DNA from 2 places in the Shewanella sp. SM32 genome. Region 2 is predicted to be linked to the other one. Evidence: riboswitches for the same ligand, from Rfam matches in the RefSeq annotation. Region 2 holds a riboswitch; the other holds the start of a gene.
What was found. A riboswitch is a leader RNA that binds a small molecule or an ion and turns the genes downstream of it on or off. The one in region 2 is predicted to bind lysine.
Positions count from the first base shown of each region.

Region 1: another riboswitch for lysine. It lies ahead of L5M10_RS13255 (Na+/H+ antiporter NhaC family protein); the one in region 2 lies ahead of lysC (lysine-sensitive aspartokinase 3).

Region 1 covers NZ_JAKKRO010000029.1:53,911-59,634, forward strand. Annotated here, with positions in the region: gene L5M10_RS13250 (M3 family metallopeptidase) at 1-1,212, shown strand, start outside; gene L5M10_RS13255 (Na+/H+ antiporter NhaC family protein) at 1,357-2,925, opposite strand; lysine riboswitch at 3,005-3,201, opposite strand; gene L5M10_RS13260 (electron transfer flavoprotein subunit alpha/FixB family protein) at 3,297-4,223, opposite strand; gene L5M10_RS13265 (electron transfer flavoprotein subunit beta/FixA family protein) at 4,224-4,973, opposite strand; gene L5M10_RS13270 (H-NS family nucleoid-associated regulatory protein) at 5,284-5,676, shown strand.
Region 2 covers NZ_JAKKRO010000091.1:3,062-8,785, forward strand. Annotated here, with positions in the region: gene L5M10_RS22155 (succinylglutamate desuccinylase/aspartoacylase family protein) at 1-920, opposite strand, end outside; gene lysC (lysine-sensitive aspartokinase 3) at 922-2,277, opposite strand; lysine riboswitch at 2,428-2,602, opposite strand; gene L5M10_RS22165 (DUF3293 domain-containing protein) at 2,703-3,137, opposite strand; gene arcA (two-component system response regulator ArcA) at 3,726-4,442, shown strand; gene L5M10_RS22175 (S9 family peptidase) at 4,532-5,724, opposite strand, start outside.

The DNA of each region.
Region 1 (5,724 bases), on a different contig from region 2:
TGGGCAAGTTATCGATTAGCACCGCAAATGGCCAAAACACCCGAAGCGGTTTACAGCATGTTTGGTTCAATGGTGCCTGCGGTAGTTGCTAACACAGAGAAAGAAGCGGCCGACATTCAAGCCATGATCACTAAAACCGGTGGGAAATTTGAACTGGCACCGTGGGACTGGGAGTTTTACGCAGAAAAAGTTCGCCAAGAAAAATACGCCCTCGATGCCAATAGCATTCGCCCATACTTCGAGTTTAACCGTGTGCTCGAAGACGGCGTATTCTACACACTCAAAGAACTCTATGGCGTCACCTTAAAACCACGCCCAGATTTACCGGTTTACCATCCCGATGTGAAAGCCTACGAAATGTTTGATGCCGATGGCTCAAGCATGGCCATTTTCTACGCCGACTATTTTGCCCGTGAAGGTAAACGTGGTGGCGCTTGGATGAGTTCGTTCGTCGGTCAATCCTTCCTCGAAGGCACTAAACCTGTGGTCGTCAACGTGATGAACATAAAGAAAGCGCCCGAAGGTCAACCCACATTCGTCAGCTATAACGAAGTCACCACTATGTTCCATGAAATGGGTCACGGCACCCACGGCATGTTCTCTAAAGTGACTTATCCAAGTCTGGCGGGCACCTCGGTTTCACGCGACTTTGTCGAATTCCCATCGACGTTTGAAGAAGATTGGGCCGCCCATCCAAAAGTGTTAGCGAACTACGCGAAACACTATGAAACAGGCAAACCCATTCCCGATGAACTGCTGCAAAAACTGCTGAAATCAGGCAGCTTCAACCAAGGCTTTGACACTCTGGAATACATGGCCGCCGCATTAGTAGACATGGAATGGCATTCATTAAGCCCAGATACGCCGCTGCAAGATGTACCAACCTTTGAAGCCAATGCCCTGAAAAAGCACGGCTTAAACATCAGTGCCGTACCTCCGCGTTATAAGTCGACCTATTTTGCCCACGCCTTCCCCGGCGGTTACTCGGCAAGTTATTACGCTTATATGTGGAGTGAGATTTTAGCGGCGGATGCGTTTGCTTATGTACAAACCCAAGGCGGGCTCAATCGTGAAATAGGCATGAAGTACCGCAAAACGATCCGTGAAGTGGGTAATAGCATAGCGCCAATGGACGCCTACAAAAACTTCCGCGGACAAGAACCCACCACAGAAGGCTTACTTAAACGCCGCGGTCTAGATCAAGCACGCTAAGCTAAGAGTTGATAGCCTTAATGCGATAGGCTATAGATAAAGACAAACTCAGCCTTAACCAAAAAAATCAGCCAGCATAATGCTGGCTGATTTATTTTGACTTATTTGTCGTGAACGTTTGCAGTGAAAGGTTTCAATTAACGTCTAGCTAATTGCGCCTTTAGATTTGATTTTAAGTACGATAATACTGATCACAAATGCCACACTACAAGCCACTAAACCCGCGACAACAGACTCGGTAAATCCAAGTGCCACATAACCCACTAAGCTAATAAACGCCGCAATAAGTGCATAAGGTAGCTGAGTCACCACATGGTCGATGTGGTGGCAACTGGCGCCCGTAGACGACAAGATAGTCGTGTCGGAAATTGGCGAGCAGTGATCGCCAAATACAGCCCCCGCCAGCACAGAGGCAAGCATAGGCAACATCATGCCAGTGTGACTTCCCATCGCCATATCAGCAGCAATCGGCAACATGATCCCGAACGTACCCCAGCTAGTACCGGTTGAGAACGCGGTAATACCTGCTAGCACAAACATTAAGGCGGGTAAAAACGCGAACGGAATATTTCCTGTTGCTAAACTCGCCATAAACTTACCGGTTTCGAGTTGACCAATCACACCTGCGATTGTCCAAGCAAATAACAGGATGTAAATCGCCGGCAGCATAGAGCGAGCGCCCTGCACTATACCTTTGACTATCATCAATTTCTCAACGCCTTGCACTAAATTCAATATCAGCGAAACCGCTAGACCAATTAATGCACCAAAGAAAAGTGATGAACTGACATCGGTTTTCTCAAAAGCAGAAATAATATTAAATTCAATCCCTTCCGCCGCGAGTACTTGAGCGCCACTGTTAATCATGAAATAGAGGGTTGCAAATACCAACACGGTAATAGGCAGGAACAAACCTAAAATCTTACCGGTTTCGGCTTCAGGTAAATCCGCGTTCGCCCCAGGCGGTAATCCTTTAGACTCATCGTATAAATTACCACGTTGGGCATTGAGCTCATGCTCACTCATTGGCCCAACATCTAATCCCATAAAGACAACAAAAAGTAATAATAACAAGGAGAAGATTGCGTAAAAGTTCATCGGGATCATTTGAATAAAAATACTCAAATGACCCGTATCAGCAAAACCATGGGCAGTTAATATCCCGCCAATGAGTGCGATAATATAAGCGCCCCAGCTCGAAACTGGAGATATAACGCACACAGGCGCCGCAGTAGAATCTAATAAATAAGCTAACTTAGCGCGGGAAACATAATAACGATCGGTAACAGGTCGAGCGACCGAACCAACAACTAAACTATTGAAATAATCATCAATAAAAACTACACAACCTAAAAACATAGTCAATAGTTTAGCATCACGTTTATTACGTATATGTAAACGAGCCCAATCGGCAAAAGCCCGCGCGCTGCCACTTACGGTAATTAACGCTGTAATCATTCCCAGTACAATTAAGAAACCGAGAATATATAAGTTCCACGAATTTAGACCTTTATCAGTCCAAAAAAGCCCTTTAACGCCATTAAATACAAACTCACCCGTTGCTAAAGGTGAAAATTGATTGAGCAATAAAGCACCAATTAAAATACCTAACCCCAAAGAAAGCAGTACACGGCGAGTCAAGATCGCCAACACGATAGCCACCGCAGGCGGCAACAAGGAAAGTGCCGAATCGGCATAATTCATAACAGTCATTGATTATTATCTTCGTTAAATACGAATGGAGGGCGACTGAACTGGTGGGAAAAGGCAATAGATACCCAAGGTCACCTGTCCTATCAGTAGCGCTCCATAGTAACTATTCCCAATATCCATATCGGAAAATACTATGGCAGTGCTGCACCTATTAGGTACAACCCCAGCAGTTGATCGTGATAAATCGAACCACTTCGGCACCAAATCCTTTCGCAATCGATCAACGGAATCACCCTACTGATCACTACTAATATTTGGCGCGCCTCTACTTCTAAGAACGCCCTTGCACGGGCGTGAGGCACATAAAAACATAAGCGGCTTAGCAGATGCTACCGCAAAGCCACTTAATGTGACCTAGATCACAGATAAAATCAACTGAGACTTGTAATCAGCTCAGGAACCGCCTCAAACAGATCTGCAACGAGTCCATAATCGGCAACTTGAAAAATCGGCGCTTCAGGATCTTTGTTGATTGCAACGATGACTTTAGCGTCTTTCATGCCGGCTAAATGTTGAATCGCGCCAGAAATACCGACGGCAATATACAAGTTTGGCGCAACGATTTTACCGGTTTGACCCACTTGTAAATCGTTAGGCACAAAACCTGCGTCAACTGCAGCGCGTGATGCGCCAACTGCTGCACCGAGCTTGTCAGCAAGTTGCTCTAACATGCCGAAGTTTTCACCACTGCCCATGCCTCGGCCGCCAGATACAATAATGCCAGCATTGCCTAACTCTGGACGGGCAGAAACTGTCAGCGATTGAGAAACAAACTGAGTTCTCGCTTCAAACACTTTATCGAGTGTCGTCACAGCCGCACTGTTACCTTCTGGCGCAGCGTCAAATGCACTGGCGCGCACTGTCATCACTTTAATGACATCATGGCTTTGCACTGTCGCTAAGGCGTTACCCGCATACACAGGGCGCACAAAGGTATCGGCATTGACGACGGTAATAACTTCTGAGATTTGCGCGACATCTAATAATGCCGCAACGCGCGGAAGCGTGTCCTTACCTAAACTTGAAGCCGAGGCCAGAATGTGACCATAGTTTGGCGCTAAGTCCACCAGCAATTTGGCAAAATTTTCTGCTAAATGCGCTTCATACACGCTGGCATCGGCAACGAGTACTTGGCTAACGCCTTGTAGTGCCTGTGCCGCTTGGACAACCGCGCCACATTGGTGACCCGCAACTAAGACATGTACTTCATCGCCTATGGCACGGGCGGCGGTAACAATTTTTGCCGTATCGAGTTTCAGTGCAGCATTATCATGTTCAGCTAATACTAAAATGGCCATTTAGATCACCTTCGCTTCATTTTTTAACTTTTCAACTAGCTCAGCTACCGACGCTACCATGATGCCCGCTTTACGTTCAGCTGGCGGAGTGACCTTCACAATCGTTTGGTGACTCTTTAACGTCACGCCTAAGTCTGCCACAGTAAATACTTCTAATGGCTTACGCTTGGCTTTCATTATGTTAGGGAGTGAAGCGTAACGGGGTTCGTTCAAACGTAGATCAGCGGTCACGACAGTAGGTAAAGGCAGCTTGAGAGTTTGCATGCCGCCGTCAATTTCACGGGTGACTTGTAATGTATTCGCTTCTAATTTGATTTCTGAAGCAAAGGTCGCCTGTGGCATATCCATTAACGCGGCAAACATTTGGCCAGTTTGGTTATTATCACCATCGATGGATTGCTTACCAAAAATCACCAGCTCTGCTTGTTCTTTGTCTTGTACCGCTTTGAGCAATTTGGCGATAGACACTGGCACGAGCTCTTCTTCAGTATCGATATGAATTGCACGATCTGCGCCTAATGCAAGCGCGGTACGCAGTTGTTCCTGCACGGCTTTATTACCAATACTGACAACAACCACTTCAGTAGCGCTACCCGCTTCTTTTAAACGAACCGCTTCTTCTACTGCGATTTCACAAAAAGGGTTCAACGCCATTTTTAGGTTTGCAGTGTCAACACTTGTATTGTCAGCTTTGACCCTGACCTTCACATTGGCATCAACAACGCGCTTAACGGGCACCAATACTTTCATAGGGTTTCCTTCCTACACTTTCATGTACATGGACAAAACATTGGTTAATACCAATGCAGGATAGAGCAACTTTACGTCCTGTTAACGTTAACGTCAACCAAAGTCAAACGCCTGTTTGTATTTTTTAATCCGCTGCAACGGCCACTTTTTTGGACACTTATTTGAGGGAATAAGAAAAGTTCAAAAAATAAATAATATTTAATTTCCTTAAAACGCATAATTTTATTTGATTCGAGCTATATTAGTTTCTATCATTTAGGTGTTGTTCACCATTATCCTGTATTAAAAATAGAGTGGGACGAAAATAGATATGAGCGAATTTTTAGAGATATTAACTCACGGCCGTCGTTTTAAAGCTGCAGTAAAAGAACTTAGCGTTGAAGAGTTACGTGATTTAGCCGACAAATTAGATAAAATTTTAGTAGAACGCGAGTCTATGGCTGAGGAAGAAGAACAAGCCATGGCAGCTCGTAATGCTAAGATTGAAGAAATCCGTCAACAAATGGAAGCCGTTGGTTTATCAATTGATGACTTAGGTGGCGTAGCTGTTAAAGCTGCTGCGAAGAAACGCGCTCCTCGTCCAGCTAAATACCAAATTGAAGTTGACGGTGAAATGGTTCAATGGACTGGCCAAGGCCGTATGCCTACCGTATTTAAGAACGAGATCAACAAAGGTCGTTCTATGGAAGATTTCTTAATCTAATCCAACCAAGTGTGATGGCGCTAATTTGCCAACACCAGTTTGCATAAA
Region 2 (5,724 bases):
GCGAGGTATTCCACTAACCCAGCACTTGGCGCGTGATATTTTTTATAGTCTTTTAGATAACAACCAAAACGCGTCATTTTAGCGGGTGCAACGGTTTCAGCGATCACGCCTCGGTGGCTTAAATATGCCAAAATCCCTTGTGCATCAACCCGTGCATCCTCAAGGCAGACGCGCTCTTGGCTCGCCAATTCCAAGGTTAACGCTGACACTGCAACTCCTAAATCACGCCCTTGAGATTTTGCAAAATCACTCAATTGCCACCAAGGACAAAACGCAGCCTCATCCATGGCGCCACCAAAGGCATTGGGGATAATGAGCGTATAAGGGATCGACAAAAACTGCGCAGCAGCTAAGTCATATTCAGGGCAATACAAGTGCTTACAAGACTTAGGACCGGTGTGCAGATCGAGCACTATATCCGCGCCATGGGCCATAATCTGCAGGTTAACCGCAAGTCTATGACCCGTTGTGATGCCCCATTCATGCCGCAATTTTTGCTGACAGGCTTCAACCAAAGTACTGCGATAGGCTTGGAGCAGCTCGCTATCACTCAGCTTGGTATGTTCCCCATACCAAGTCGGTAAATCGATAGCATGATTCAAATACTCACGATTCCAATTCGCGCCCGTAATAGGATCAAATCGGCCAAGGGTAAACTCACCACTTTTTTGGTTGATCCCGAGTGGATTGGCCAATGGCACTAAGGTGATTTCGCCGCGGATGTCACAGTGTTCAAGCTGCTTCATCAACTGATAAATCACCGCATTCCCTTGTACTTCAGCACCGTGGACATTGGCTTGAATATACACTTTGGGGCCAGTCGCCTTATCGTCACTCGGCTTGAAATGGTAGATAGGCAAAGTGAGTGCTTGCCCTGCGGCAAGCTCCCCGATTTGCAGAGACGATGTTGTCGGCAACATATTAAACGCCTTCGAACAGATTTTGATGCAGCGATTTAACCACTTGTGCCGCTTCCGCTTCGGCCACTAACACACACAGATTATGTGGGCTGGCACCTTGGCAAATCATCCGCACATTGTGTGGCTCTAACACTTCAAATACACGGCGACAGATACCCGGTGTCGTCGCAATACGATTACCGATAATCGCCACTAAGGCCAATCCATCTTCAACTCGCACACGACAATGCTGTGATAATTCTTGCAGCAATGCCTCACTCAACAGACCTTGTCCACTTGAATCTGAACCGGTTTTATCGAGGGTTAGAGACACATTCACTTCTGATGTGGTAATCAAATCCACACTGATCTTATGTCGCGCTAATGTCGCAAAGGTTTCCGCTAAAAAGCCCTGCGCATGCAACATTTGCAAGCTGTGAAGATTTAATAGGGTTTGATCGCGGCGCAAAGCCACAGCGCGGAATACGGGCGCATCTTCCACTTGATGACGGATCCAAGTTCCGCCCTTTTCAGGCTCTTTACTTGAACCCACAAACACTTGAATTTGCTGACGAACGGCAGGAAGAATAGTCGCTGGATGCAATACCTTGGCACCAAAGGTCGCCATCTCGGCAGCCTCATTGAAACTGATCTCGGCAATCGGAAAGGCATTGGGCGCCAAACGAGGATCCGTTGTATAAATCCCCGCGACATCGGTCCAAATCTCTACCGCTGAGGCGCGTAACGCTTCAGCTAACAGTGCAGCAGAATAATCACTACCGCCGCGACCTAACGTGGTCGTTTGACCCGATTCATCGGCACCGATAAAGCCTTGTGTCACAATCACTTGCTCCGCTAACAGTGGCTGTAGATAATCACGAGCTAAAGTCGCAATCTTTTCAACCTGAGGTTCAGCGCGGCCAAAGTGGCTGTCAGTACGTAATACTCGGCGCACATCGAAGGCACTTGAGTTGACACCTTTCTCGCGGATCACCGCCGAAAACAACGCCGAAGAACATTGCTCACCGAGGGACAACAACTCATCCATAGTCGCTTTGCTGCGTTGTGATGCGAGCGCTTCACTCAATACCGACATGCGACTCAATAATTTATCTAATGCGGCGGCCACATCGTTAGGACGACCGAGCTTATCTAAAATCGCATATTGAATTTGGGCAATTTGTTTTAATCGCTGTAATCGGCCATCGTCGTTGATCGATTCTTGGGTCAATTCCACTAACAGATTAGTCACGCCGCTCGAAGCGCTGACCACGACTAAACGACAATGAGGATTAGCTAACACTATGTCTGCACAGCGATTCATAGCGTTATAGTCGGCAACTGAGGTGCCACCAAATTTTGCGACAACGAGGGACATTAGCGCACCTCCGTGAAACACGTAGGGCAACAAATAAATGCAGATTGAATAAGATATTGATTAACTAACATGATCACACTCCGAACTGACTTCGTTCGAAGAGCCTGGTGCTCAATGATAACGCACCCCAAAAGAAGGGAAACAGCAATCGTCACCAGAAGCTCTCCACCAATTACAGGTGACAATCGTCAGGATTCAGCCTGAGCGACCGACATAAACATGCAGCAACCATATCTATGCCTCGGCGTTAATCTCCCTCATCAGTCATCGCTGGAGTTTGTGCTCCTCTGACCGACTACCTAGTTAACGCTCCTCTTCTGTTCCTTTCCTAGGAAAGGGACGAAAAAAGTAGCAATAAACCCCTAATGAAGTCAATGCTAATTTCATAACAAATGAACAATTTAAATAAAATCTTTTGAAAACAACTAAATGTTCAAATCGGGTAGCTCGTATACCAGCTGCACATAATCTCTAAATTTGCCTAAACACACTTCATCATGTCCATCCAAGGTGCAAGGCACTAAGCTCACATCCCCTTGTTCGACAACATAAATCGCATATTGATTAAATTTCTTACCCAATTGCAATGCCATCGTTCTATCGATAAACACGGCCCAACTTTTTTCCATGTGGGATAAATCCGGTGCAGCGCCCACTAAAGCACGATAAGGGCTACCGAGTAATTCAATTTCACGAAGAAGTTGGCGATCGAGTAAACGGTTTTGGCTAGGAGAGAGAAGCTTTGAAGCGGGATTATGAGCGGTAATAACAGCAAAGGAAAAATCACAGGATAATGCTTGAGTCAGCAAAAACAACGGCGCTTGGTAACATTGCCACAAATTTTGAGTCGTATTGTCCATTGGTAGTCTAGTCGAAAAATGAACCCAAGCTAGTGTAGCAGAGTGATTGTAAAATCCAAAGAGGCGTGAACTGGCTCACAGGAATAAGAAATACATTAGTTATACTAATCAATAGCTAAAGTAAATATCATGGTAAAAACCCCTGCTCACCTAAAATTTGTTAACATTTCATTTGTTAACAAATGACTAAAACGAGTACAATGTACGTACTGGTGAGTTGAAACAGATTGAGCAAGATGCTTATCGTTCAATACAGTTTGTTACATATATCGCTTAAAGTAACGTGAACTGACCGGGCATCTGTTTAAAATCTGTTCTACATTTGATTTGTCTTTTAAACATTTAAAAAAAACAATAGTTAAGGAACTTATTCTAACTATTGCTTATCGAAGTTGATACTGATTACGTTTTCTCGTATTACACTTAAACGTGCACTTAATCTACATCCAGATATAGATGTCACCGTAAAGATTTTCCTTTTGAGCACAAAGCAGTTCAAGGAAGTATCAACGCTTTTATGAATATAAGAGCCCGAAGTAAGTTGCTCTTATTGGTTAGTATAAACTGATTAAAATTTAGGTAAATAATATGCAAAATCCGCACATTCTGATCGTTGAAGATGAAGCCGTTACCCGTAACACGCTGAGAAGTATTTTCGAGGCAGAAGGGTATGTGGTAACTGAGGCCAATGATGGCGCAGAAATGCATAAGGCTATGCAGGAAAACAAAATTAACTTGGTCGTTATGGACATTAACTTGCCAGGTAAGAATGGTCTATTGTTGGCACGTGAACTACGTGAAATCAACAACATCGGTCTTATCTTCCTGACAGGTCGTGACAACGAAGTCGACAAAATTCTTGGACTTGAAATTGGCGCGGACGATTATATTACCAAGCCGTTCAACCCACGTGAATTAACGATTCGTGCTCGTAACCTTCTGACTCGTGTCAACAGCGCTGGCGCTGAAGTCGAAGAAAAGAGCTCAGTAGAATACTACCGCTTCAATGATTGGAGCTTAGAGATCAACAGCCGTTCATTAGTGAGCCCACAGGGTGAATCTTACAAACTGCCACGTAGCGAGTTCCGCGCTATGCTGCACTTTGTTGAAAACCCAGGCAAAATTTTGACTCGTGCCGATCTACTGATGAAAATGACTGGCCGTGAACTTAAGCCACACGATCGTACTGTAGACGTGACTATCCGTCGTATCCGTAAGCATTTCGAAAGCTTGCCAGATACGCCAGAAATCATCGCGACTATTCACGGTGAAGGCTATCGTTTTTGCGGTAACTTAGAAGGCTAATCGCCCGCTAAGCGACATCCGCATTAATTGGTTTGATAAGAATCTATTCACAAAAAACCAGATCCTAGGATCTGGTTTTTTTATGCCTACTATTTGGCGTTTTTCAACTGCCTATCTAGGAAATCTGCCAGTGAGCGATATAAGTGATTACGCACTTTCTCGCCACGCATCGAATGTTTAGATCCAGGATAATCGATCATCTGGAACAACTTGCCTTCATCCTGCAGTGCTTTATAAACCCGAGTGCTGTTTTCAAACAAAACGTTATCATCAGCCATACCGTGATACATCAACAGACCCGATTGATAGTTTTTCACATAGGGAAACACGCTGCTGGCTTCATAACCCTTTTCATTCCCCTCGGGATGAGCTAAATAACGCTCAGTATAATGGGTGTCATATAAGCGCCAGTCGGTGACAGGAGCCCCCGAAATCGCGGCTTTAAAGTAATCGGGTGCCTTAAATAGACTCATCAAGGCCATGTAACCGCCGTAGCTGTGGCCGTAAATCGCCACATTATCGGCATCGATAAATGGCAGACTGCGCAAATAGTCCACTCCCACTTTTTGATCCTTGACTTCAGCTTCGCCCAAATGACGGTAAATCACTTGCTCGAACTTTGTGCCCCTGTGGGCACTGCCGCGGTTATCCAACTGGAACACCACATAGCCTTGTTGCACCAGATACTGGGTAAAGTAGTCCTGCTCGCTCCAACTGTTGGTCACTAACTGTGCGTGCGGCCCACCGTAAACCCGCACTACGACAGGGTATTTCTTGCTCGCATCGAAGGGAACAGGTTTGAATAAACGGGTTTGTAACACTTGGCCATCTTCGGCTTTCAGTTCACCAAATTCAGGGATTTGCCACAGACCCGCATAGTCATATAAAGGATGGCCTTGCTTGACTTCATTTTGCTCAACCCAAGCCAGTTGCTGGCCCTTGTCACCGTGTAAACTGATCTGCGGTGGCTGAGATAAGCTATTGAAATAATCCAGATACACACTTTGATTGTCGGCAAACACAGGATCGTGCATGCCCGCTTGCTTGCTTACCCGCTCAACCTTGCCACCCGCTAAAGGCACGCGATAAAGTTGTTTCTCGATTGGCGTATCTTTGCGGCCAGTGAAATATACCCAACCAGCGGTTTCATCTATGTATTCCAACGCATCGACAGCCCACTCGCCCTGAGTCAATTGGGTTTTAAGTTTGCCTTTTAAGTCAAAAAGATACAGATGATTAAAGCCGTCACGCTCAGATGCCCAAATAAAAGCCGATTGCTGTT